DNA from 2 places in the Peribacillus sp. NPDC096622 genome. Region 1 is predicted to be linked to the other one. Evidence: riboswitches for the same ligand, from Rfam matches in the RefSeq annotation. Region 1 holds a riboswitch; the other holds the start of a gene.
What was found. A riboswitch is a leader RNA that binds a small molecule or an ion and turns the genes downstream of it on or off. The one in region 1 is predicted to bind FMN.
Positions count from the first base shown of each region.

Region 1 (12,834 bases):
TATTATTCTGCCTCGAATTATGGAAAATGCTGAATGACGGGTGGCTTGCCAAAAAATCTTGTTTCATAAGGAACTGAGAAGACAAAGGCAATTGGAGCTCTTTCCAACTTGTCTTTGTTTTTTTAGGAAACAAAATAAGAGGTCCCTGAAATGTGGAAATTAACGGAATTTTATAATAAGATTAAAGCCGAAGTATGTAACTTTTGTTTAGGATTGACGACTATATTTATGAACGGATGTGGGGAAATGAAGGATTCCGTTTTCCACGATCTTTATGAAAAATATCATCAGGAAATATATCAATTCATTTTTTATATGACTAAAAATCGAGAAACCGCTGAAGACCTTGTTCAGGAGGTCTATATCCGGGTGATGAAGGCCTATGAACGCTTCGAAGGAAAAAGCAGTGAAAAAACGTGGATGTATTCGATTGCAAGAAATGTGACGATTGATCACTTTCGCAAACAAAAAGGGTGGAAAGACAAAATCTTTCCCAATTTTGATTGGGATAGGCAATTGCTAAAAGATGAAGAGCCCATTCCCGAAGAAGTGGCAATAAAGAACGATGAAATCCAAGATATTTATCAATGCTTAAACCGGTGTACCACGAATCAAAGATCCGTCATCATTTTACGATACATTCAGGGATTGTCCATTACGGAAACTTCTGAAGTATTGAATTGGAGTGAAAGTAAGGTAAAAACGACCCAGCACCGTGCTTTGAAGGCGATTAAAAAGTTGATGGAAGATTTATCAGGAAAGGAGGGCCACCGCATTGAGAAGATCCCGTTGGAAAGAAAGCGAAATTGAAGACATGCTACGCGAGCTTCCGAAATTAAAAGATGACCGAACCAAGGCAGAGGTGTTTGCGAGAATACATGATAAAAAGAAAAAGAAACACTGGATACCTCTATTTGCGGGTGTCGCCTCCTTATTCTTGATGGTTGTTTTGGCATCATCGTTAATTATTGAAAAAAAAGGAACGACAAATCGAGAAGGCAGTGGCAGCAGTGGGAAATTATCTCTATCTGAAAGTAACGAAATGGTAGATCTTGAACGTCAGGATGCAAGTAACAAAGAAAATCTTTCAGAAGATAAACAGGAAAATCAAGAGTTTTCGAGTAACCAAGCGAAAATCGAATCCAAAGACAAGTTTTCAGAAATGGAACCCCGAAAAGGGGAAAAGGATAAAACATTTGAACAAGCGATCTATCAAGAGGACCTTAAAAATGCATCGATCATTACGATGGGCGTCCCAGATGATCAAATGAATTTCATCGTTCCCATTTCAATTAAACTCAAACATTATGATGAAAGTGATACACTGAATCAGTTAGTTAATCAAATGTCCGATATCGATGAAGCGCAATATGGGCTATCTGACTATTTTCCACTTGATATAAAGATTAGCCAAGGAAACGATACAACCACTGCTCATATTGACTTTCCGGAAAAAAGCCAACTATTGGATGAAGATACACTGTTTCTTCATTCGATGGAAGAAACGCTTTCCTATAATAATATAGAGAAAATGACATTTTCCACAGAGGGTAAGCAAGGTGCCAGGTTTGCGCATGCGGGATATTTAAAGGAGGTGGATATACCTCATCAAAAAAATCGCACATACCTTCTTTACCAAAGGGATGAGTCCACTCCAAGGTTCCTTGTTCCAAGTAATATGGGTTATCGGGACTTTGAGGAGGCGCTGCAAGCTGGAAAAGGGGAGGCGGACATCGAGGGAGTTTCACCTGCAATCCCGCATGACCTGAAATGGGAAAGGATAAGCTCTAATGGAGACCTTGTGATCATTCACCTATCAGATCAAGCTGCTATTGAAAATAGTGAGGAAACCCTTCAAGCTTTAGAAGCCATACTCTTCATAGCTAAGGACTTTGGTTTTGAAAAAGTGAAGTTTGAAAATGCTCCTATTGAAGAGGTTGGCCAGCTGAATTTAACTGAAGACATATTGGTGCCCGAAGCACCGAACCAAGTAAATTAAAACAGGAGCTAAATACTAAATGAGGGGGGGTGCCATATGATGGTGTGTTATGAACATCCTGCCTACGGTTGGCAAATTCCCTCTTGCACTAACAGAAAAAGTGCCCGCGATGACGGGCACTTTTTTTCTTCTTATAATGAAATACGGGCCATGAATGTAATTTCTTCTGTTTCCATTAAAAACTGTTTCATGTTGTCTTCTAATGGTAAATCGAAGCTCAAAACCATGATGGCTTCCCCGCCAGCTTTTTTTCGGCCAACCTGCATGGTGGCGATATTCACACCGTGATCACCCAGTACCTTACCTACGTTACCGATTACACCAGGTTTATCGGTATGCTGGATATAAAGTAAATTCGATTCCGGATGAAAGTCGATTTTGAAACCATTAAAACTTACAATACGAGAACCGTAATTTTCGATATACGTCCCACTTATTGTTAATTCACGGTTGTCACCTTTTACTTTAAGGCTGATCAAATTCGAGTAACCTAAAGAGTCCGTAGAGATTTTTTCACCAACGGTTATGCCACGCTCTTTTGCAATCAATAAGGCATTCACTTCATTGACTGATGCATCAACTCTTGATCTTAAAAAGCCAGAGATTAGACTTTTTGTAAGAATCGCTGTATCGAAATCCAAAGATTCTCCTGCATATGTAACGGAGATTTCCTGAATTCCTTCATTCAAGCACTGAGAAGCAATGGATCCCATTTGCTGAACAAGTTGATGGAATGGCTGTACCTTTTCAAACACTTCTTTAGATATGGCTGGAAGGTTGATTGAACTTGAGACTGGATTTCCTTCGAAATAGGTCAATACTTCTTGGGCAACCTGTACGGCGACATTTAATTGGGCTTCTTTCGTGGAAGCACCTAGATGCGGTGTAGCAATGACGCTATCCAGTTCAAGCAGTTTATGGCCAAGTGGAGGTTCTTCGACGAAAACGTCCAGTGCCGCCCCTGCAACATGCCCTTCAACTAACATTTCATATAAATCATCTTCGTCTAGAATTCCACCACGGGCACAGTTCAGTACATAAACCCCTTTTTTACAGGTAAGCAGTTTTTCTTTATTAATTAATCCTCTAGTTTCATTCGTTAGCGGTGTATGAACAGTAATGATGTCTGCTTTAGGAAGCAATTCATCTAACGGCAGGGCCGTTACGGACATTTTCTTTGCACGATCGACAGTCAGGAATGGGTCATAGACAATGACATCCATGCCAAACACTTTAGCACGTTTGGCAATTTCCCCTCCGATACGTCCAAAGCCAACTATGCCTAATGTCTTACCACGAAGTTCAGTTCCCGTATATGAAGAACGTTTCCACTCCCCATTTTTCAGTGAAGCATAAGCTTGTGGAATGTGGCGCATTAATGAAGCCATCATCGCGAATGTATGTTCAGCTGTTGAAATGGTGTTGCCGTCAGGTGCATTAACCACGACAATCCCGCGTTTTGTCGCCGCGGGGATGTCTATGTTATCAACTCCGACACCAGCGCGTGCTATAATTTTTAACTGCGGCATACGGTTCATTAAATCTTCCGAAACCTTTGTTGCACTTCTCACGAGAATTGCATCGATCTGATCAAGTTCGTTTGCAGCTTCCTCTACGGTCTTCTGAATGAGATGAATATTGGGTGCCTCTGAAAGCGGTCCGAGTCCTTCTGGTTTAATGGCGTCTGCTACTAAAATCCGATACACGTCTAAACACCTTCCTAGGAAAAATTATCTTAAATTTCAGTTAATTTTACAATTGAAATGCTGATTATGTCAATTTGGCTTATCTGAATGAAAGCGCTTAAACAAAAGATTTTCATCTGATCATTTGTTTAATGTCGCGATATAATTAGCTTCATCTTCTTTTGCGAAAAATTTTCGAATTGTCATATTGTAAATCCGGCATTTTTTTTCAGCCGTTCACTGCGTTCGATATTCTTCCTAAATGCATCAAATGAGAAAAATGCTATCAAAAAAAAGGTATTTCAGATATAATGGGAAGTATAAAAAATTTTATAGGTCTATCTTCGGGGCGGGGCGCAATTCCCCACCGGCGGTGATGAAGGAATTTCTTCTTCTAAGCCCGCGAGCCTTACAAGGCAGGATTTGGTGTGATTCCAAAGCCGACAGTATAGTCTGGATGGGAGAAGATGGAGGTTCCTGAGTGCGTTTCAACAGTTATTTGCTGAACGTTTGTTTGATGTAACCTTTAATTTATCCCTTTAATTCTATTGGAATTAAAGGTTTTTTATTGAGCATCAACATATTTTGGAACCCTAACCTCTTTTTCAGGTAGATCGGAAAAGAAGGAGAGAGAACTATGAAAAAGAACAAAGTGAAAAAAACGGTCACTCTTGCCATGATGGGAAGCATTTCTTATTTATTGATGCTTTTAAATTTCCCGTTTCCAGGATTCCCGTCTTTTCTCAATGTTGATTTTAGCGACATCCCAGCACTGATGGCGGCATTGATTTTTGGTCCGATGGCTGGAATTCTAGTCGAGTTCATTAAAAACCTATTGGATTTAGTCATGACAGGGACCTTGACTGCTGTGCCTGTGGGGCATATCGCTAACTTTATAGCCGGAATACTGTTTGTGTTGCCAACTTATTATGTATTTCAGAAAATCAATTCAAAAAAAGGGATGACGTTCGCCTTACTTGCGGGAACAGTCTCCATGGCAGTATTCATGAGCGTTTTAAACTATTTTGTTTTTTTACCGGCTTATACCTTCTTTATGGGATGGGATGCCATGTCGGCGCCCGAGTCAAGAAAGTTCGTTACGACGGCAATCTTGCCTTTCAACGTGATTAAAGGCGTGCTCATCACATCTGTATTCATGTTGCTGTTCATTAAATTACAGACATGGATCAATAAGCAAACATTATATTAAAATGCTTAATGGCATTGACGATAGAAATAAAAAAACAACCGGATATCCATATCCGGTTGTTTTTATGTCTGTTTTTTGGTATGAGAAGTTGTAATGCGACATTGACCAAAAGAAAAGCCATTCTCGATTGAAAATGGCTTGTACCTTTATTCGAATTTTAGTGCATCTCCGTCAAATGCCTCGTCAGCAACTTTAATGGAATCCGTTGGGCATCCTTCAAATGCATCCATCATGTCGTCTATAAGTACATCTGGAATTTCAACGATTCCCTCGTTATCGTCAAGGGTAACAAATGCAATCCCTTCGTCATCATAATCATATATATCTGGTGCCGCTGCTCCGCAAGCCCCACAAGCAATGCATGTTTCTTTATCCACAATAGTAAATTTAGCCATGAATATAACCCCTCCTAAGTTGATTAACAACTGATAATCTTTTTATTTCAGATTATTATCTCTTTCTTATTGTAAGACCGAATGCCAAACTTTTCAATAGAAATTGTATTGATAATAACTATCATGTAGCTGAATGTCAACGAAAAACATCGAAATAATTAACTTGGTTCCTTCCATGTTTCGTCATTTAGTCACATAATTTCCGTTGTATTCATCAATAATAACGGCGGTTTTTGCAGTTTTTTGTTACAATGGGTTTATTGGTTAAATGAAACAAGGATGTGAGTCCCATGAATAATTATCTACAGGCCATCATTCTATATGCGATAAAAAAATTTCAAGGTGAGCGCTCCATTTATGCTATATACCATATGCTGCAAGGTAAGAAATCGTCACAAACAATCCAAGATGCCCACTTATTCGGGTTAACGGATATTTTTGGGACAATACCTCGATTTACCCGTCAGCAATTAAATCAAAACATTGAACATTTACTTAAGCATGACTTGATTAATTTAACGGATAAACCAGATGCATATGAAATTAGTATGCAAGGAGAGGGAATGTTGGACGATTACTTTAAAAGTCATCCTTTTCCGGCGTATTTAAATGGTTGGAAGTATCACAATATCACCCCTGTTTTCTGGGGGAGGTTAAACTTACTCATTCAAACCATATCCCATATTGTCCACAATGAAAGACGTTTTTATCCGATACAACGAAATCCCAAAATCCAATTCTTCGTAAAGGAATTTTTACATGCCAATCGTCAGGATCGAGCGTTGATTGCCCAACATCTATATGATGAACTGATATCCCTTTTAGAAAATCAAAGTGATATGAAACGAGACATTTTCATTTTGAAAATAACAGGGATAAACAGGATTGGACTTACGTTTGAACAGATTGCAAAAAGGAAAGATGTAGAAGAAGAGTATGTTCGCTATACATTCCTTGACTCATTGCATCAAATGCTTGCAGAAATGGAAACGGGAAAGGATTACCCTCTCTTGTCCTCATTAACCAATGATTGGAAAAGAAGTGGTAATCCTCATTTGACACAATCTACAAAGACTACTTTACGATACATCCAGGAAGGGAAAAATCTCGGTGAAATAGCTGAAATCCGCAGATTGAAAGTCAACACCATCGAAGATCACCTCGTAGAAATTGTTTTATCGGAAAAAGATTTTCCGATTTCCGAATATGTGACAATCGAGGATGAGAGGGAAATTGCTGAAGCTATTAAGGAACTTGGTACGAAAAAGCTTAAAGCTATCAAGCAGATGGTCGATAATAAACAAATAAGCTTTTTCCAAATAAGACTTGTACTTGCGAAAATAGGTGAGAGATGATGAACATAGAACGAGTCCTCAAAGAAAAATTCGGATTTGATGAATTCCGTCCTGGTCAAAGGGAAGTGGTTGAATCATTGATGACCGGCCGTCATACCTTAGCGATGCTCCCGACCGGATCAGGTAAATCATTATGTTATCAGCTGCCGGCTTATCTTTTAAATAAGACTGTCCTAATTGTCTCCCCGTTATTATCTTTAATGCAGGATCAAGCAGATCAGCTGAAGATGAGTGGAGAAAAAAGTGTATTGACCCTCAACTCTTTTTTGACGCTTAATCAAAAAAGGAAAGCTTTCGATAGGTTACATAGTTATCGTTTCATCTTTTTATCTCCTGAAATGCTGAGCATCGATGATGTGATAAAATCCTTGAAATCCATAGAAATAGGTTTGTTCGTCATAGACGAAGCACACTGCATTTCACAATGGGGGTACGATTTCCGTCCGGATTATTTGAATTTAGGGGAAGTGAGGCGTGAACTGAACAATCCGTTGACTCTTGCCCTGACAGCAACTGCAACCGATGAGGTCCGGAGGGACATCGTTGTCAAACTCAACATTGGACAGGTCAAGGAAATGGTCTCATCCGTAGATCGTGAAAATATTGCCATTATTGTCGAGCGAATGTTCAGCTACGATGAGAAGCTAGCCCGTGTGCTGGAGCTTGTCAGGAAATTTACCGGAAGCGGAATCATTTATTTTTCCTCTAAAAAAGTGGCGGAATCGGTCGCTGGTTTTTTACAGGATAACGGGATTGTTAGTGTCAATTATTATCACGGCGGAATGGAACAGGAACAAAGGATGCTCATTCAGCAGCAATTCATTTCCGGCCAGTTGAAAATTATATGCGCAACAAGTGCTTTTGGAATGGGTGTGAATAAATCGGATGTCAGATATGTTATCCATTTTCATATCCCGTCCACGATGGAAGCATATCTGCAGGAGATAGGCAGGGCGGGACGAGATCGGAAACAAAGTGTGGCTGTCTTATTATATAGCGAAGGGGATGAAGGGCTTCCCCTGCATTTGATGGAGCAACAGTTGCCTACGGATTCGCAAATCGATGGTGTATGTTCTTTCCTTAATGCAACACAAAAGAATCTGGCGAATTTGACCCTTTCAGAAAAAGAACAGCTGTCGCAATCCTTTTCGTTGAACGAAATCCAGCTCCGTTTTTTTACCCAGTTCATAACTGGCAATAATCAGAATCAAGTGGCAGGGATGAAAGAGTATTGTCAAAAGAGGAAATCCAGGAATCAAGAAAAGCTGCATAAATTCCTTCACTGGATATATGCACAGGAATGTCGCCGTTTAGGGATACTGGACTACTTTGGAGAAAAGCACCGGGAAGTGAACCCCATCTGCTGTGATATCTGTGGGATGGATGCCGAAAAAATGGCTGATGTATGGCCGGAAGTCAAGGTGGATCCGGTCAATTCCTTTTCCAATTGGAAAAAGGAATTGGCTTATATCTTATTAAAGAAGGAAAATGGCAATGAAAAATAAGCAAGCTGAATTAATTAAACAACTTACAGATAAACAGTTGCTGTATAATTTGTTTCTTACACAAATTATTCTCTTAACGTTAGCCATCTTTTTAGGTATTATTTTATTTAAAGACCGTTCTGCTTTTTTCGATTTGTTTATCTTTGATGACCTGAATATTTTGCTGATTGGAATTCCCGCTGGAGTCATTGTCGTGTTATTTGACATATTGCTTATGAAAGTGACACCATCTTCCTATCAGGATGATGGCGGTATTAACGAACGCATTTTCAGTAATTTGTCTTACCCGATGATTTTTATCGTAGCTTTAGTGGTAGCGGTAAGTGAAGAAGTATTATTCCGTGGAGTGTTGCAAACACATTTTGGTTTGCTTCTTACGAGCCTCATTTTTGCAGCCGTTCATTATCGTTACCTTTTTAATTGGTTTTTATTTTTAAATGTTTTGGTTTTGAGCTTCTTTATCGGTTTTTTATTTGAAATGACTAATAATATCATCGTGACGATAACGGCCCACTTTTTGATTGACTTTATCCTTGGCATTATAATCAGGAACAAAAAGCAAAGAGGGTTTAGCAAGAAAGGGGGTGACTTGAATGAGCCGGGTGCAAAAGAATGAAAAAGAAAATGATCAGGCTGGTGAACTACGTTCGCGAATTGAACGTCAGAAGGCTAAGTCATCATTGCCCAAGCGTAGCAAAGTCCACCAGAATAAAAAGAAAAAAAGTAAAGTGAAGATTAAACTTCCAATGATACAATTATTAGCGTTATTTTTTATTTTGCTACCAATTGGATTTTACAGCCTTTATACATATCTTCAGGATAGGCCTTTACCTGTTAATGAAAGTGACCAAGTAGTCTTAAAAGAGGAAGATAAAGAATCGATTCCCACTACAGCAACGGCAGAGGGTTTAAAGGAAAAAGAGTCGGCAAAGGCTGAAGCGGAGAAGGGAAAAGAAGAAGCTGAAGAAAAGGCCAAAGCGCAGCAAGAAGCTGAAGAAAAGGCCAAAGCGCAGCAAGAAGCCGAGGAAAAAGCCAAAGCACAGCAAGAAGCTGAGGAAAAGGCCAAGGCGCAGCAAGAAGCTGAGGAAAAGGCCAAAGCGCAGCAAGAAGCTGAGGAAAAGGCCAAAGCGCAGCAAGAAGCTGAGGAAAAAGCCAAAGCACAACAAATAGCTGACGAAAAAGCAAAGAAGGCAGCAGCAGAAAAGAAAAAGGCTGCCGAAAATGTTCAAGCCGCGAAACCGGATAAAGAGGGATACAAAGTTGTCTTACATACTGTTCAAGGTGAAGAAACACTATTTCGCATTTCGATGAATTACTACAAATCACAGGAAGGGATTGCTCTGATCAAGGAGTGGAATGGGCTGAATGGCAATGAAATCTCCAAAGGTCAGGTATTGAAAATTCCGATCAAGAAATAACGATGGCACTCTGTCTTTATAGGCAGGGTGTTTTTAAAATTGTTTGACTTGGTTAAGTATGAAGGCAAACGTGACAGGTACATTATCATTTTTTCCTCTACTCTTTCATATCATGATTTGTAAGAGCAGAGGAGGAAATGCGATGGAATCGACAATCATTTTATTGGATGAGAAAACGGATCAAGCAACAAAACAAATGCTGCAAAATGTCGTGGATCGGAAGAGAAAATTCGAGGCACTTAAAAAGAAGCACCTTCAAAGCTTATGGGCAACCATGATTGTTGCTGCCCTTTTTATGATTTATCTTTATTTTTATATCGTTGTACCCTATTCCTATTCCTTTTTCAGTATGTTTAGTGTTTTCGTCGACCATTTTAGCCATTTCCTTTATTTGGCGGCGGCGATTGGTCTATATGGATATATGGTTTTAATTAAAAAAAAGCTAGATAAAGCTGAAAAGGAGTTTCAACTGCTACGCTGTGAAATCATCAATAAAAGTAAGCAATTGTGGGAAAAAGAGGAAGAATGGAAAAATCGCCATAAGGTTTTTGAAATGATGAAGAAGAATTATGATATTAACTTATATCATGAAAATAAATGATGAATGCGTTAAATGATATTTAATTGCGGGTAATATCGTTTTATGGTTATATGAAAGTACGTTTGGATAAGGATGGAAAGAAGGTTTAACTAAGATGTTATGGTTATCTGGATTATTTTTAATCATCATTCTGCTGTCATTTGCCACGATCTTTTACATGTGGCGTACGGCTATGCAAGATAGGGTGATTTCCCAAGACCTATATTTCAAAGACTTCCCTGAAGGCTTTGGCGATGTGCGGATTTTTTTTATATCCGATATTCATCGGCGGATCGTTGCGGATAAATTGATCGAGGAAACACGTGACAAGGCAGATTTGGTGATTATTGGCGGTGACATTAGGGAAAGCGGGGTCCCCTTAGAACGTGTGGAAAAAAATATATTGAAACTAAAAGAACTAGGTCCCCTTTATTTTGTTTGGGGTAATAATGATTATGAAGGAGACTTCCATGAACTGGATGCAACTCTTTTGAAACATGGTGTGAAGATCCTTGATAATACAGCTGTTTCTTTTGAGTCTCAAAATGGCAGCCACATCGCTCTTCTGGGCATTGATGATATATCGGAAGAACGTGATAGGCTTGACCTTGCCCTGTCGGATTGCGGGAATGAGGATTTCCGGATTTTGGTGAGCCATAATCCTTTGGTCAAGAAACAGTTGACTCCGGAACACCATATTAGTCTTGTCCTGTCAGGTCACACCCATGGCGGGCAGATTCGCATATTCGGATTCGGGCCCTATCAGATCGGAAGCATTAAAAAAGAGGAGGACTGTATATATATGACGAGTAATGGCTATGGGACAAGCGCAGTGCCTTTAAGGCTTGAAGCTAAGCCGGAAACGCACCTCTTCACCCTGAAAAGGGGTACAGAGACTGAAATAGGCGAAGCTGTGGAAAAAACCTATTAAGCTGCTTTTTATCGAGAATACCGGTATTTTAAGACCTTGAAAAATCCACCATAATTTCATCAAATGATCGTACAGTTATTGGAGGCCTTGTAAAACCATGCAAGAAGGTAAATATAATATAAAGGCAGTTTCAAAACTGCTGGACATTCAGTCGGGAACCCTTAGGGCATGGGAAAGGCGCTATAAATTCATCGAACCTGTCAGGAATGAATCGGGGCACCGGCTGTATACTGAAAAACATCTGCAAATCCTTAAGTGGCTCATTAATAAAACAAAGCAAGGTTTTACTATAAGCCAAGCCGTTTCACTTCTCGAAAGTACTGGCACTCTAGAGCCTGGAGTTCCAGAAACGAACCGTAAGGATGAGCAAGCGATTAAGTTATCGGATGAATTAATCGAAGCTCTATTGAATTTCAATGAAAATAAAGCCCATATGCTGATAGGCCAAGCATTCAGTATGTATACAATCGAACAAACCATAGTTGATGTACTCGGTTCAATATTGGTTCGGATTGGGGATAAGTGGGAAAGGGGAGAAATTACTTCCGCTCATGAACACTTTGCGTCGAACATAATAAAATCCAGGATCAGTTCAGTTATGCATACAATTCCGACTAATGGTTTTCTTCCGAAAGCCCTTACCGTTTGTGCTCCCGGTGAAAAACATGAATTTGGACTATTAATCTTTACCATTTTTTTAAAGCGGAAAGGGTATGAAACCATTTATTTAGGAGAATCCATTGCTGATAAGGACCTTTTCACCGTTTTAAACATCATAAAGCCCTCTTACCTATTCATGTCATGTTCACTGACAGAGAATCTTGCTGAAACATTTAAGCTGATTGAAGCGTTAACAAAGGATTTCCCGGATTTGAAGGTGGGTCTTGGCGGTGCGGCCCTCAGCCTTATTTCTGAAGAAGACCGAACTGCCTTCAGCGGAGTCTTAATGGGGGACACGCAAATGAAATGGGAGGAGTGGCTGAAAGGTTAGCTGCGGCCCTCTTAGGAGAAATAATGGATATGCACCCTGCGACCAAGGCTTCATATGATGTATGAAGATGGTAACCAGGGGGCATTTTTTTATGAAGCTGGAACGATTAACTAATAATAAAATCAAGATTTTTTTGACCCTTGATGATTTAATTGATAGAGGCATAACGAAAGAAGATATTTTAGGGAATTCCTTGAAGGTCCACAAGCTATTTCAGGATATGGTCGAAGAAGCGTGCGAAGAACTCAGCTTTAAAATGAGTGGCTCCATTGCAATCGAAATTTTCTCCTTGCCTGCGCAAGGGTTGATAATCATTGTGACAAAGGAAGAAGAGGAACTATTGGCAGACGAAGAGGAATTCTTGGATTTACAGGTGAAGATTGATGACTTCCCTCATATTCTGTATGTTTTCGATGACTTTGAAGATATCGTCCAATTATCTCATAGATTATCTTTTCAAGGTTTGCTTAAAAGTACCCTTTATCATTTTGAGGGTAGATACTATTTACTTATCGAAAATGTAAAAGACACGACTTATGACACGGTCATATCTTTAGCGGCTGAGTATGGCCATGCATCTACATTGACACTCAGCCGCATCAATGAATATGGAACATGTATAATCGAAAATGAAGCGATACATGTTTTGCTCACACATTTTAGCTGATGTAAAACAAATGAATCCAGGCAGCCACATTATGGTAAAAAAATGTGGTTTGCCTTTTTTTGTCTCAACTTTCGGCCGAAGAAGATATAGGGTAAAAG
Region 1 is NZ_JBIWES010000009.1:39,134-51,967, forward strand. It holds gene ACIQYG_RS16570 (ATP-binding protein) at 1-37, shown strand, start outside; gene sigX (RNA polymerase sigma factor SigX) at 229-810, shown strand; gene ACIQYG_RS16580 (hypothetical protein) at 776-1,999, shown strand; gene serA (phosphoglycerate dehydrogenase) at 2,131-3,705, opposite strand; FMN riboswitch at 4,021-4,157, shown strand; gene ACIQYG_RS16590 (ECF transporter S component) at 4,322-4,894, shown strand; gene ACIQYG_RS16595 (ferredoxin) at 5,041-5,289, opposite strand; gene ACIQYG_RS16600 (YpbB family protein) at 5,580-6,644, shown strand; gene ACIQYG_RS16605 (RecQ family ATP-dependent DNA helicase) at 6,644-8,149, shown strand; gene ACIQYG_RS16610 (CPBP family intramembrane glutamic endopeptidase) at 8,139-8,765, shown strand; gene ACIQYG_RS16615 (LysM peptidoglycan-binding domain-containing protein) at 8,743-9,567, shown strand; gene ACIQYG_RS16620 (YpbF family protein) at 9,710-10,168, shown strand; gene ACIQYG_RS16625 (metallophosphoesterase) at 10,263-11,078, shown strand; gene ACIQYG_RS16630 (MerR family transcriptional regulator) at 11,176-12,069, shown strand; gene ACIQYG_RS16635 (genetic competence negative regulator) at 12,161-12,736, shown strand.

Region 2 (12,834 bases), on a different contig from region 1:
AATCAACAGCGCCTTGCCTCCATCTTCCACAAACTGAGTAATCATTTTTTCGTTATCTTCATCAACCGATAGATCAGTAACGATCAATGTATCTTCAATCTTGGCCTGCTCAAGAAATGCTCCTACATTCTGATTAAGGCGGCCAATTGAATTATAACTAACCACTACTTCTTCTCCGAATGCCAGCTTGGCTACAATGCCGCAGCCGACTCCATCTAAATCATTATGTGTAAAGAGATGGTACACACAAACCCCTCCTAATAACTAATAAATTTACTTTTCCCTAAAGACATGAATTTCAATTGCAATCTTTACAATTGTAGCATAATCATATCCGCATATTTTATCATGCTTCCATTACGTGATGCTTTTGTTCGGTTTTTTTTAAAGAAATTCCCTAATGATTCTTTATTTTCCATAATTTATTCTAAAAAAATTTGAAAACCCATTACTTTGAAATCGAGATATTTCCATTGAAGAGGTTGAGGCGGGTGTCGAAGATCAGCACTAGCTAATCGATCAATGGCAAGGAACTTTACGAACTTTGAAAAATTGCTGAATGGTTTATGAAAGTTGACTCAATCAGACCAAGATCCAGCACATCAAAAAAAGCCGCAGGAATATTATTCCCTGCGGCTTCCTTATGTGAAATCACTGTTCTATCAATTTTCCAAGGTTAGCCATTTCAATGGCACTTACTGCAGCTTCATAGCCTTTGTTACCTGATTTTGTTCCAGCACGTTCAATGGCTTGTTCAATATTCTCAGTTGTCAGCAAACCGAATATAACCGGTACACCTGTTTCCAAAGAAACGGAAGCCATCCCTTTAGCTGCTTCATTGCAGACATAATCATAATGTGAAGTAGCACCCCTGATTACCGTTCCAAGACCGATTACCGCATCATATTTACCTGTATTCACAAGTTTCTTAGCAATTAAAGGAAGTTCAAAAGCACCCGGTACCCAAGCGATGTCAACATCATTCTCATCAACGCCATGACGCTTAAGGCCATCCAATGCCCCTCCTAAAAGCTTGCTTGTGATAAACTCATTAAATCTTCCTACCACGATTCCGACTTTCAATCCTGATCCGATTAATTGTGCTTCAATAGTTTTCCCCATGTCCAATTCCTCCTAATTTTTAAAAACAATATTATTTTTTTCATGTTAAGATTTAATTCCTTAAAAATCCTTCAAGCTTTCGGGATGTTCAGTTCAAGTTCCTGTTTCCCGATTTTATCATTGTGTTGAAGATACCGAATCAAATCGGCTATCGTAATGAATTTCAGGTTGAATTTATCAGCGATGACTTCTAAATCGGATACGCGGGCCATCGATCCATCTTCATTCATGATCTCACAAATGACACCGGCTGGAGCGGCACCGCATAACTTCGCCAAGTCCACCGATGCCTCCGTATGTCCTGCCCTTCTTAATACGCCGCCTTCTTTAGCGACTATCGGAAAAGTGTGACCAGGCCTTTGGAAATCTTCAGCGACCGAATCTTCATTAAGAAGCTCAAGGATGGTCAAGGACCGTTCAAAAGCACTGATTCCTGTAGAGGTGCTTTTATGATCGATACTTACCGTAAAAGCAGTGCCATGATGATCGGTATTTTCTCCTACCATAGGATGCAGTTTCAATTTTGCTGCCAGTTGTTCAGTGATGGTTGTACAAATCAAACCACGTCCATGAGTCGCCATGAAATTAATCGCTTCCGGTGTCGCCTTTTCGGCCAACACTACAAAATCCCCTTCATTTTCACGGTCTTCATCATCGGATACGATTACTACCTTGCCAGCCTTCAAATCTTCTATTGCTTCTTCTATTGTATGGAACATCATTACACCGCCCTTTTATTAGAATCCATGCTCTGCCAAAAACTCTAAATTCAGTCCTGGTTTTGGATTGCCATTTTTCATTTGATGTATTATATATTTCCCTATCATGTCGTTTTCGATGTTAACGATATCTCCAGCCGCTTTTTGTCCCAATACGGTGTCCTGATGAGTCAATGGAATCAATGATACTGTCAAAAGGTTCCTTTCGATCCCAAATATCGTCAAGCTCGTTCCGTCGATGGCCACGGAACCTTTTGGAATGCAAAAGGTACTAAGCCCTTCTTCCAATTGGATTACATAATATACGGCATTTTCTTTCCGTTCTTTTTTTATGATTGTTCCGGTTCCGTCGATATGACCTGAAACAAAATGACCGCCAAACCTTCCCTGTGCACTCATGGCTCGTTCGAGATTAACAGGTGATCCCAATTTTAACGTCCGGATCGAGGAAGCTTTGACCGTTTCCGGCATCACGTCGACCGTAAATAAACTTTTCGTGAAGGACGTTACCGTTAAGCAGACCCCGTTTACTGAAATACTATCCCCCAGATGCACATCTTCAAGGATTTTTTCAGAACGAATCGATAACTCCATACTGCTTTTTCCTTTTTTCAAGGAATGGACGGTACCGATATCCTCAATGATTCCCGTAAACATGTTTTTCCCCCTTTTATAAAATATAAAAAACCCCTTAGGATGACCTAAGGAGTTAACAGGAGAAATGAGTGAAAAAAATTGTATACTTAAAAAGCCTAATATTTTCATTTTCGAAAAATTAGGCGTACGTATACACTTGGGTTCCACACGTCCTTCTCCCATCCAGACTGTACTGTCGGCTTTGGAATCTCACCAAATCCTGCCTTTAACAGGCTCGCGGGCTTAGAATTTCTTCATCACCGCCGGTTGGGATTTTCACCCGACCCCGAAGGACTAAATTAATATGAATCTTTGAATATTTTATCACCATAATGTGAAGATGTAAAATTTCTAACCTTAAATGGTTCAATTGTTACAGAAACTTCCTCCTTTTATGAAATATCGACCCCCAAGTCCCCGATGTGCTCCAAAAAGGTTAACCAAGGTAAATATGTGGAATAGGGTTAGAGGATCACAATTCAAGTAAGGAGGAAAAACATGCTTATTTCCATCATTAACTTGATATTCTATCTGTTCGTCGTCACGATGAATTTTTCAGCCAATTTCCTGCCATTGAACGGCCAGACATCAGGAAAGATTTCCGATAAACTGGATGTCCTTTTCACTCCTGCCGGTTATGTATTTTCCATTTGGGGCTTGATCTATTTCCTGCTCGCCATCTGGGTCTTCAGGCAGTTTTTAAGTAAATATCAAAACAGCCCTGCTTATAAGGCATCCTTCCCTTGGTTCGCTTTAAGCTGTGTCCTGAATGTTGCTTGGCTTTTGGCTTGGCACTATGAACACCTTTTGTTATCCGTATTCATTATCATTGCTTTGTTGGTTACTTTAATGATCATTTATACAAGCATAAAAAAAGTGGAACACACGACTTTCGACCTATTTCCGTTTTCCGTTTATACAGGCTGGGTAAGTGTTGCAACCATAGCTAACATTTCTTATTACCTCACCTATATCAAATGGGACGGTTTTGGGGTTTCCAGATTAAACTGGACGATCTTCCTGCTGATTGCAGCAACAACCCTTGCCTTTGTCTTTGTAGGTAAAAACCGGGATTGGTGCTATCCTCTCGTATTCGTTTGGGCGTTCATAGGCATCGGGATACGAAATAGCGGCGCCTATCCGATAATCACAGACATATCTTATATCCTGGCTGCCATCACTTTTATCGTATCCATCACCATCTTCATTAAAAATAGAAGGAACTAAATGAGGGATATGGTACCCTAAAATGCTTGCTGAAGATCTTGCCATACATCCTGCCAAGCTTCAAGGCCAACTGAGAGACGGACCAGCTGGTCACTGATGCCCATTTGTTCTCGTGAATCTTCAGGAACGGCAGAGTGCGTCATGGTAGCGGGATGCTGGATCAATGTTTCGGCATCCCCTAGACTTACGGCAATTTTGATAAGTTTCAATTTATTGAGGAATACCTGTCCATCCTGTTTTGTGCCATGCAATTCGAAAGAGATAAGGCCGCCGCCATGTTTCATCTGTTTTTGCATTATATAGTGATCCGGTGAAGCATCATCACCTGGATAATATACCTTTTTCACCTTTGGATGTTTCTTAAGTTCATGAAAGATTGCCGTTGCATTGGCCGAATGACGGTCCATCCTGACAGGCAAGGTCTTTAACCCCCGCAATAGTAGCCAGGCATCGAATGGTGAAATGATTCCACCGATATCTTTCTGTGTAGTCCCAGCTATATGATTCATGAATTCCTTTTTACCCACCACAAGTCCCGCAACGACATCCCCATGCCCGCAAAGATATTTAGTAGCGCTATGAAGGACGATATCACAGCCATATTCAAGCGGTCTCTGTAGGTAGGGCGTCGAAAACGTATTATCGACCACGACCGTCACATTATATTCCTTCGCAACCCTCACCACCATCTGTAAGTCGATCATTTTCATCGTCGGATTGATCGGGGTTTCTACATAGATGCAGGTCGTTTCCGGCCGGATCATTTTCCTAACCTGTTCTTCTGTATCCATTTCACAAAAATCATGAGTTATCCGGTATTTATTTTTCATTAGCTGTAGAAGGCCAAATGTACAACCATATAACCCCTGTGAGCAGAGGATGTGATCATCTGTTTTAGTTAACGCAAAAAGTACCGCTGAGACGGCAGCCATGCCTGAACCGAAAGCAAGACCAGCTTCCCCGCCTTCCAGTGCGGCAATCTTTTCTTCTAGCACTTGTACCGTTGGATTTCCAAGGCGGGAATAAATATATCCATCTTCCATACCGGCAAAACGCCTCTCCCCTTGCTCGGCATTTTCGAAAGTGAATGTTGAGGTTTGGAATAAAGGTGCTGCCAAGCTTCCCAAATGCTTCTTCGAGTCATATCCTTCATGGATGACTGCCGTTTCAAATTGTTTATACTTTCTTGTCATACCGTCTCCTCCTAACCTATGTCTATTTCTATCATATGTCAAAAAACCATATAAAGGAAGCGTTTTCATTCATATAAGTGGACCATGAATTCAGGAAATATTATCTGGTTTTCTGTTCAGTTGGATTCTGCAAATTGAGCAACTCTTTTAATTTTAATCCTAACGGGAATGTAAAAAAAGGGACAGCCGCCATGGCCGTCCCTTTTTCCGAATCATTCATCGACTACGATGTTTCCACCATAGAAGGTTACTCTCGTTAATGGAATCTCCAGTTCACGAGCCATTTTTTTCAGCTCCCGCTCTTCTCTTTCCGTTACGATTGAAATGACCGTGCCATCTGCACCTGCACGCCCAGTTCTACCGGATCTATGGATATATTGTTCGATGTTGTCAGCCATATCAATATGAACGACCGCAGTAAGACCTTTAATATCAAGCCCCCTTGCCGCTACATCCGTTGCTATAAGCATCGGGGATTTTCCGGAACGAAGCTTGCGCAGCGCTTTCTCCCTGTCGACTTTATTGGATTCACTGTGAAGCACGCCCATTTCAATACCTTTATAACTCAGCTTTTCATGTAAGACGCTCAGCTCCGCTATATCATTCAGGAAGGCAAGTGCCTTCACATCTTTAAGTCTTGTGATTTTCTCGAGAATCTTGGACTTTTCCCGTCTCTCAACAACAAAGTAAAGATGGTCCACCTTTGATTCCATTTTTTCATGCTTATCGATCTTGATCATTACGGGTTCATTCATGAATCCCCGGGCCGCTTTTTCCGTTTCTTCTGGCAGGGTTGCTGAAAACACCATGATTTGCCGATCCTTTAGCGTTGTTTTGATGATATTATTGATTGTTCCCATATGCTCTGGAGTGATCAATTGGTCACCTTCATCAAGCACTATCGTCTTAACTTCATGCATCTTCAATTTCTTTTGGGCAATCAATTCGTAAATCCGCCCCGGTGTTCCAGCAATCACTTGTGGACGCTTCTTCAGTTTGTCCAACTGCCTTTTCACATTAGCACCGCCGATGAATGCTGCACCCGTAATGCCGCTTCCCTCTGACCAAATGCGAATTTCTTCATTGATTTGCATGACCAGTTCTCGTGATGATGCCAGAATCAAAGCTTGGGGCGACTTTTTTTCAGGATCTATCTTTTCCAGCAATGGCAGTAAATATGCTAATGTTTTTCCCGTACCAGTCGGTGATTCGGCCATGATATCCTTTCCCTCGACAATCACGGGAATCGCTTTCGTTTGAATCGGAGTAAGCTGTCCGAATCCGGACTTTTTCCAGACCTCTTGTATATATGGTTTTCTATCGTTCACTATTGCAGGTAATTCGCTCATATCGTTCTCCTTTAATATAAAACTTTTCCTATCTTTCATAGTACCATTTATTCTTGTCCTGTAGCCAACGGAATACGAATTGTAACCGTCGTCCCTTTGTTTATTTCACTTTCAAAATTCATTTCCCCCTGAAGGCGATGAACGATCTTCCGGCAAATTGCAAGCCCGATCCCTGTTCCCTTTTCCTTCGTCGAATAAAAAGGCTCACCGATCCGTTCAAGACGCTCTGGCACCATTCCCATGCCATTATCACTCACGCTGACTACAGCTTGTCCATCGATGGTTTGCAGCGATATATCAATTTCTCCATTATCCTCAATCGCTTCAATGCTGTTCTTGACGATATTGATTATCAACTGTTTAAGTTCAATTGAATCAGCCATAATATAAATCGGTTCGGCGGTTTTAATCCTTAGCCCCATTTCGATATTTTTCAAATTCGTTTCTGCCTTCATCAACGTGAATACCTGTTGTAAACTGTCGGCAAGATCGATCCTGCAGAATGCGACATCCTGTTTCTTCCCAAGAACCAAAAGTTCACTTGAGATAATATTGATTCGGTCAATTTCCTTCAACATGATATCAGAATGCAGCGGGTTCACTTCCTTGGTCATATCCATTAACTGTACAAATCCTTTTAACGATGTCAGCGGATTCCTTATCTCATGTGCGACGGCCGCAGCCAGATGTCCGATAACAGATAGCTTTTCAGACATGATCATCAATTCCTCTTCGCGCCGCAATTCAGTAATATCCCTAACGATTGCATATACTCCAAGCATTTCCGAGTGAACGATGATCGGTAAAAAAGTTACACGGATTATCCGTTGTTCATCACTGCTATTCTGAATGGTCGTTTCGAATTTTACAGCCTCCCCTTGAAGGGACTGTATAAAGAACTCAGATACTTTATCACTTTCATTCCAGTTGAGGAGATGATTCGCATTCTTGCCTTTCAAATTGTCACTATGATGACCTAACAGTTTTTCAGCTTCCGGGTTTATCGAAACAACATTTCCTTCGAGATTCAGCTCAAGGATACAATCCGGGTTATGCTTGAATAGCGACCGATACTGTTCATCCTTCAGAATGAATTCCTGTTGGGACCTCAACATTTCCCCCGTCCAATACCTGATTATGAAGTATAGGAAAAGCCCTGTTATGAATATGAACATCCACCCTTTGGAATGTTGAAACATTGCATATATCTGAACATCTGCCCTTGCCCGCGACATAGAGATGTAATCCGTAACGATAATCCATAAGACCCCAATGAATATATATATAAAAGCCACTTTACATGCAATTTTATGAGATTGGTTCATATTTTTTCCTTTGTATTGTTTTTTGGTTTATTATTCCCAAATCACTCAAAAAAAGCCCTCATGTTTTCAACATAAGGACTCTATGGATATTGTACCATATATATTGCATTCATTGTTTTATATCGTATAAAAATCACCGGCATTTTAACTGGACCTTCAATAAATCAAGAGAGGTTTTTAATGGCTTGATTGAATTCTTCTTCTATATCTTTTGCAGGCTTGGCCGATAATAAGCTGAAAACGACCACCGCTATTGAACCAGCGATGAAACCAGGAATGATTTCGTATACTCCAGCGAACTTATCGATCATATCCCAGACAATCACGGTTGCCGTACCGACAATCATTCCCGCCAGGGCTCCCCATTTCGTCATCCGTTTCCAATACAGGCTTAACAGAATGACAGGACCGAATGCCGCCCCAAAACCAGCCCATGCATAACCAACCAATTTAAGAATCGTACCGCTTGGATTAAAAGCCAATAATAGGGCAATGGCAGATATCGCCAATACACCAAACCGACCCACCAGCACTAACTCCTTATCAGATGCATTCGGCCGAATGAACTGCTTATAGAAATCATCTGTCAGAGCACTTGCCGATACTAACAGCTGTGATGCAATCGTACTCATGACCGCCGCTAAAATCGCAGCCAACAAGAAGCCTGTAATTAAAGATGGAAACAGTTCTTTAGATAAAATGATGAAGACGGACTCCGCATTCCTTTCCCCTAAAGGACTGTTTGTCAGGTTAAAATAAGCTATCCCCACCAATCCGGTGAACATCGCTCCGACGATAGCAAAAATCATCCATCCCATACCGATTCGCCGTGCACTTTTCAATTCTTTAACAGATGAAACCGCCATGAATCGAACGATTATATGAGGCTGCCCGAAATAACCAAGCCCCCATGCCAGAAGAGATATGATGCCAATGGTTGATGTTCCTTCAAAAACATGCAATAAATTCGGGTTAATCGATTTTATTTCATTAAAGGCAGGATCCCAGCCCCCAATATTTATAATCGTGACAACTGGTACTAGAATTAAGGCAATGAACATGATTGTACCTTGTACGAAGTCCGTCCAGCTGACAGCCAGGAATCCGCCAAATAATGTATAAAGAATAACGACGCTCGCCGTCAGCCAGATGCCCCACCGGTAATCTAAATGGAAAGCCGTACGGAAAAGCTCACCGCCCGCTACCATGCCCGAAGAAGTGTAAAAGGTGAAGAAAATTAAAATGACCGATGCTGATACCACTTTTAAGACCCGGGAGCCATCTTTAAACCGATTTCCCAAAAAGTCGGGAATCGTAATCGAATTGCCGGCAATTTCCGTATATGTCCGAAGTCTTGGTGCCACGAATAACCAGTTTAAATAGGAGCCTGCACACAAGCCGATGACAATCCAGCCAGCACTCAACCCGCTTATGTACATCGCACCAGGGAGACCCATCAACAGCCAGCCACTCATATCGGAAGCCCCTGCACTCAATGCAGTCACAGCCGGGCCCAAGTTCCGGCCGCCAAGCATGTAATCGGTTAGGTTAGCCGTTTTCCGATACGCCAAATAGCCAATTAGCAGCATACCTGCCATGTATATTCCAATTGATATTATAATTCCATACTCCAAAATGAATCCTCCTATTTATAGGTTAATTTTCATCTTGTAAGCTTATCAGAAAAAAAAACATATGTTAAGAAGTTCTTGCACCTTTCAACGATTTCACTTTCAATATAAATAAGAAAATTCATTTTATTAGAATAAATCATTTTGGAGGAATACGCCATGCAATCCCATATCAATCAGCCAGATGGAGTCTTTCCCTCTGTTTGCTCTCTTGACTGTCCTGATCAATGCGGTTTACTGCTGCACAAAAAAGACGGGAAAATCATTAAAGTTCAAGGAGACCCTGATCATCCAGTCACCAAAGGTAATATTTGCAACAAAGTCCGAAACATGACTGCTCGCCTATATGACCCCAATCGCTTAAAACAGCCATTAAAGCGCATAGGTCCGAAAGGGGAAGGGATTTTCGCTCCAATCAGCTGGGAAGAGGCCATTGATATAATCACTTCCAAATGGAAAGACCTGATCGAATTGCACGGACCGGAAAGCATACTTCCCTACAGCTTTTACGGAAACATGGGGAACCTCAGCGCCGAGGGGATGGATCGCCGCTTTTTCAACAAACTCGGTGCAAGCATGCTCGAGCGTTCCATTTGTAATGCGGCTGGCTCAGTCGGATACAGCTATACAATGGGTGGTTCATTCGGCATCGATCCAGAAGAAACGATTCATACAAAGCTTTTCATCATGTGGGGCATTAACGCTGTGAGCACAAATATGCACCAAGTGACGCTTGCCCAGCAAGCCCGAAAAAACGGGGCCAAAGTAGTTGTCATTGACGTACATAAAAACCAAACCGGCAAGTGGGCAGATTGGTTCATTCCGATTCTGCCTGGCACCGATAGTGCACTCGCCCTCAGATTAATGCATATACTATATGCCGAGAATCTAGTCGACCAGCCCTTTCTCGATGAATACACAGTGGGTGCTGCTGAATTGCGCGAACACGTCCGCCAATATGACCCTGCGACCGTCTCCGCGATAACTGGCGTTCCAATTGATGACTTATATGAACTAGCCAGGATGTACGGCACCACAAGTCCATCATTCGTTCGGATAGGCAATGGCCTGCAGCACCATGACAATGGAGGCATGGCGGTACGTACCATTGCCTGCCTGCCTGCACTTACCGGCCAATGGATGGCGGAAGGCGGCGGAGCCATCAAAGGTAATTCAGGATATCTAGCCTTTAATATAAATGCCTTAAGACGTCCTGATTTATTGCAAAATAAAGCTACCCGCACCATTAATATGAACCAAATCGGTCAAGCTCTTCTGGAAAAAGAAAACCCGATTCGCTCCATGTTTGTATACGGATCAAACCCAGCACTTGTCGCTCCGAATGCAAATAAGGTGCAGGAAGGTCTAATGCGGGAAGATCTATTCACAGTTGTCCATGATCTATTCTTAACCGAAACGGCCATGTTTGCCGACCTCGTCCTTCCTGCCACATCATCTTATGAAACGGAGGATTTTTATAATTCATACTGGCATAATTACGTGCAAATACAAAAACCTGTAGTCGAAAAATATGGCCAATCGAAATCGAATGTTGAATTGTTCAAACTGTTAGCTATTGGAATGGGATTTGTGGAACAAGCATTTAGAGATTCAGAGGAAGATATGATACGGCAGGCGCTGAATTTTCCCGATAACCCGCATTTGGAAGGCATTACCTATGACTCCCTCTCAAAGAATCAATTTGTCAAAGCCAAAATGCAGCCGCTGTTCCCAGGAAAACTCCCGACACCAAGCGGTAAAATCGAACTTTATTCCGAACGGATGAAACAGGATGGATACGAGCCTTTGCCAACATATACGCCAATCATAAAAGACAGCGACCTGCCATTTTTATTCATTCCGGCACCTAATCACAATTTCTTGAATTCAACCTTTTCAAATAATGCCAAACATATCTCCATGGAAAAGGAACCGAAACTGCACATGAATGCCGCTGATGCCAAAACAATGGGGATAGCCGCCGGAGATATGGTTAGAATCTGGAATGATCGCGGTGAATGTTTGCTTACCGCTGCTCCCGGTGAAAATGTGTTACCCGGCGTACTTGTCAGCCAAGGCTTGTGGCAAAATGCACCTAAAACAAAACAACACATCAATTCCCTTACCCCAGATCGCCTCGCAGATATGGGTAATGGCGCCGTTTTCTTTTCAGGACGGGTTGATCTTGAAAAAGTCCGACAAAAGTAAAACAATGTTTAGCATTCTTTAAATATATCTGCGATTTCTACATTTTATTTGCGTTTTTCTATTTTATCTGCAATTCTCGGGTTTTATCTGCGATTCAGGCATTTTATCTCCGATTTCGACATTTTATCTGCGTTTCTCGGATTTTATCTCCGATTTCGGCATTATATTTCCGATTCCACGAAAAAAGGCTGTTCCCCAAGGAACAGCCTTTTTTCGTCAATCTATTTACTCTTCATCAAACCAGCCTGTTGGCTGAATATCCAAGTTGTTATTGATTTGCTTCACTTCGGTGTAAGCTTCGTAACCGAAGGTTCCCAGTTCGCGTCCATTTCCGCTTTGCTTGAACCCTCCCCAAGGAGCTTCGTTATAAGTCGGATGATATGAGTTTATCCACGTGATGCCGGCACGCACTTTTTTAATGACACGGTATGCTTTTGCGATATCATTCGTGAACACCGCTCCGGCTAAACCATATTTTGTATCATTGGCAAGTCGAAGAGCTTCCGCTTCATCCTTGAATTTTTGAACGACAAGCACCGGTCCAAAAATTTCTTCCTGAACAATCCTCATGTCCGGTGTCGTATCAACAAAAATAGTAGGTTCGACAAAGTAACCTTTATCCATGCCTTCTTCTTTAATTCGATTTCCACCGACGATTAATTTGGCACCTTCTTCTTTTCCGATTTGGATATACGATAAAATTTTGTTCATATGGGCTTCTGAAACGATAGGTCCCATCTGGCTGTTTTCATCAGAACCTGAACCTACTTTGATCTTTTTCGCCTTCGCAGTAAGACTTGCAATGAATTGATCGTAAATTGACTCTTCCAACAGTAAACGGGAGCCTGCTGAACACACTTGTCCTTGATTACAGAAAATCCCGTATAGAGCATAGTCAACGGCAGTCTCAAAGTCTGAGTCCGCAAATACGATATTAGGTGATTTACCGCCGAGCTCCAATGTCACTTTCTTTAGGTTACCCAGTGAAGCCTCCATGATCTTACGTCCTGTTGCCGTTCCTCCTGTAAAGGCTACTTTATCGATTTCCTCATGCTCTGCAATGGCTTGTCCGACAACTGGCCCCGCTCCTAACACAAGATTTGCAACACCCTTTGGCAATCCTACCTCATCCATGATTTCAAATAGTTTGACCGCCGTCACCGGAGTGATCTCAGATGGTTTGAACACAACGGAATTTCCTGCAGCAAGAGCCGGAGCCAGTTTCCAGGCGGACATCATCAGTGGGAAATTCCATGGAACGATCTGCCCGCAGACACCGATCGGTTCCCTTACGACCATCGCTTGCTGGCCGTCAGGAACTTCAAAAGTCTGACCTGTCGGTTTTGTAGCCAATCCTGCATAATATCTAAAACAGGCTGCCGAATCAGCTATATCATAACGAGCCTCACGCAATGGTTTCCCAT
Region 2 is NZ_JBIWES010000006.1:160,134-172,967, reverse strand. It holds gene ACIQYG_RS13505 (DHH family phosphoesterase) at 1-246, opposite strand, end outside; gene ribH (6,7-dimethyl-8-ribityllumazine synthase) at 652-1,122, opposite strand; partial or broken gene ribB (3,4-dihydroxy-2-butanone-4-phosphate synthase) at 1,203-1,841, opposite strand; gene ribE (riboflavin synthase) at 1,860-2,498, opposite strand; FMN riboswitch at 2,645-2,775, opposite strand; gene ACIQYG_RS13485 (TspO/MBR family protein) at 2,976-3,704, shown strand; gene megL (methionine gamma-lyase) at 3,722-4,897, opposite strand; gene ACIQYG_RS13475 (DEAD/DEAH box helicase) at 5,110-6,246, opposite strand; gene ACIQYG_RS13470 (ATP-binding protein) at 6,294-7,361, opposite strand; gene putP (sodium/proline symporter PutP) at 7,736-9,205, opposite strand; gene ACIQYG_RS13460 (molybdopterin oxidoreductase family protein) at 9,362-11,410, shown strand; gene ACIQYG_RS13455 (aldehyde dehydrogenase family protein) at 11,636-12,834, opposite strand, start outside.
Region 2: linked by a shared signal. The riboswitch ahead of ribE (riboflavin synthase) and the one ahead of ACIQYG_RS16590 (ECF transporter S component) in region 1 are both predicted to bind FMN.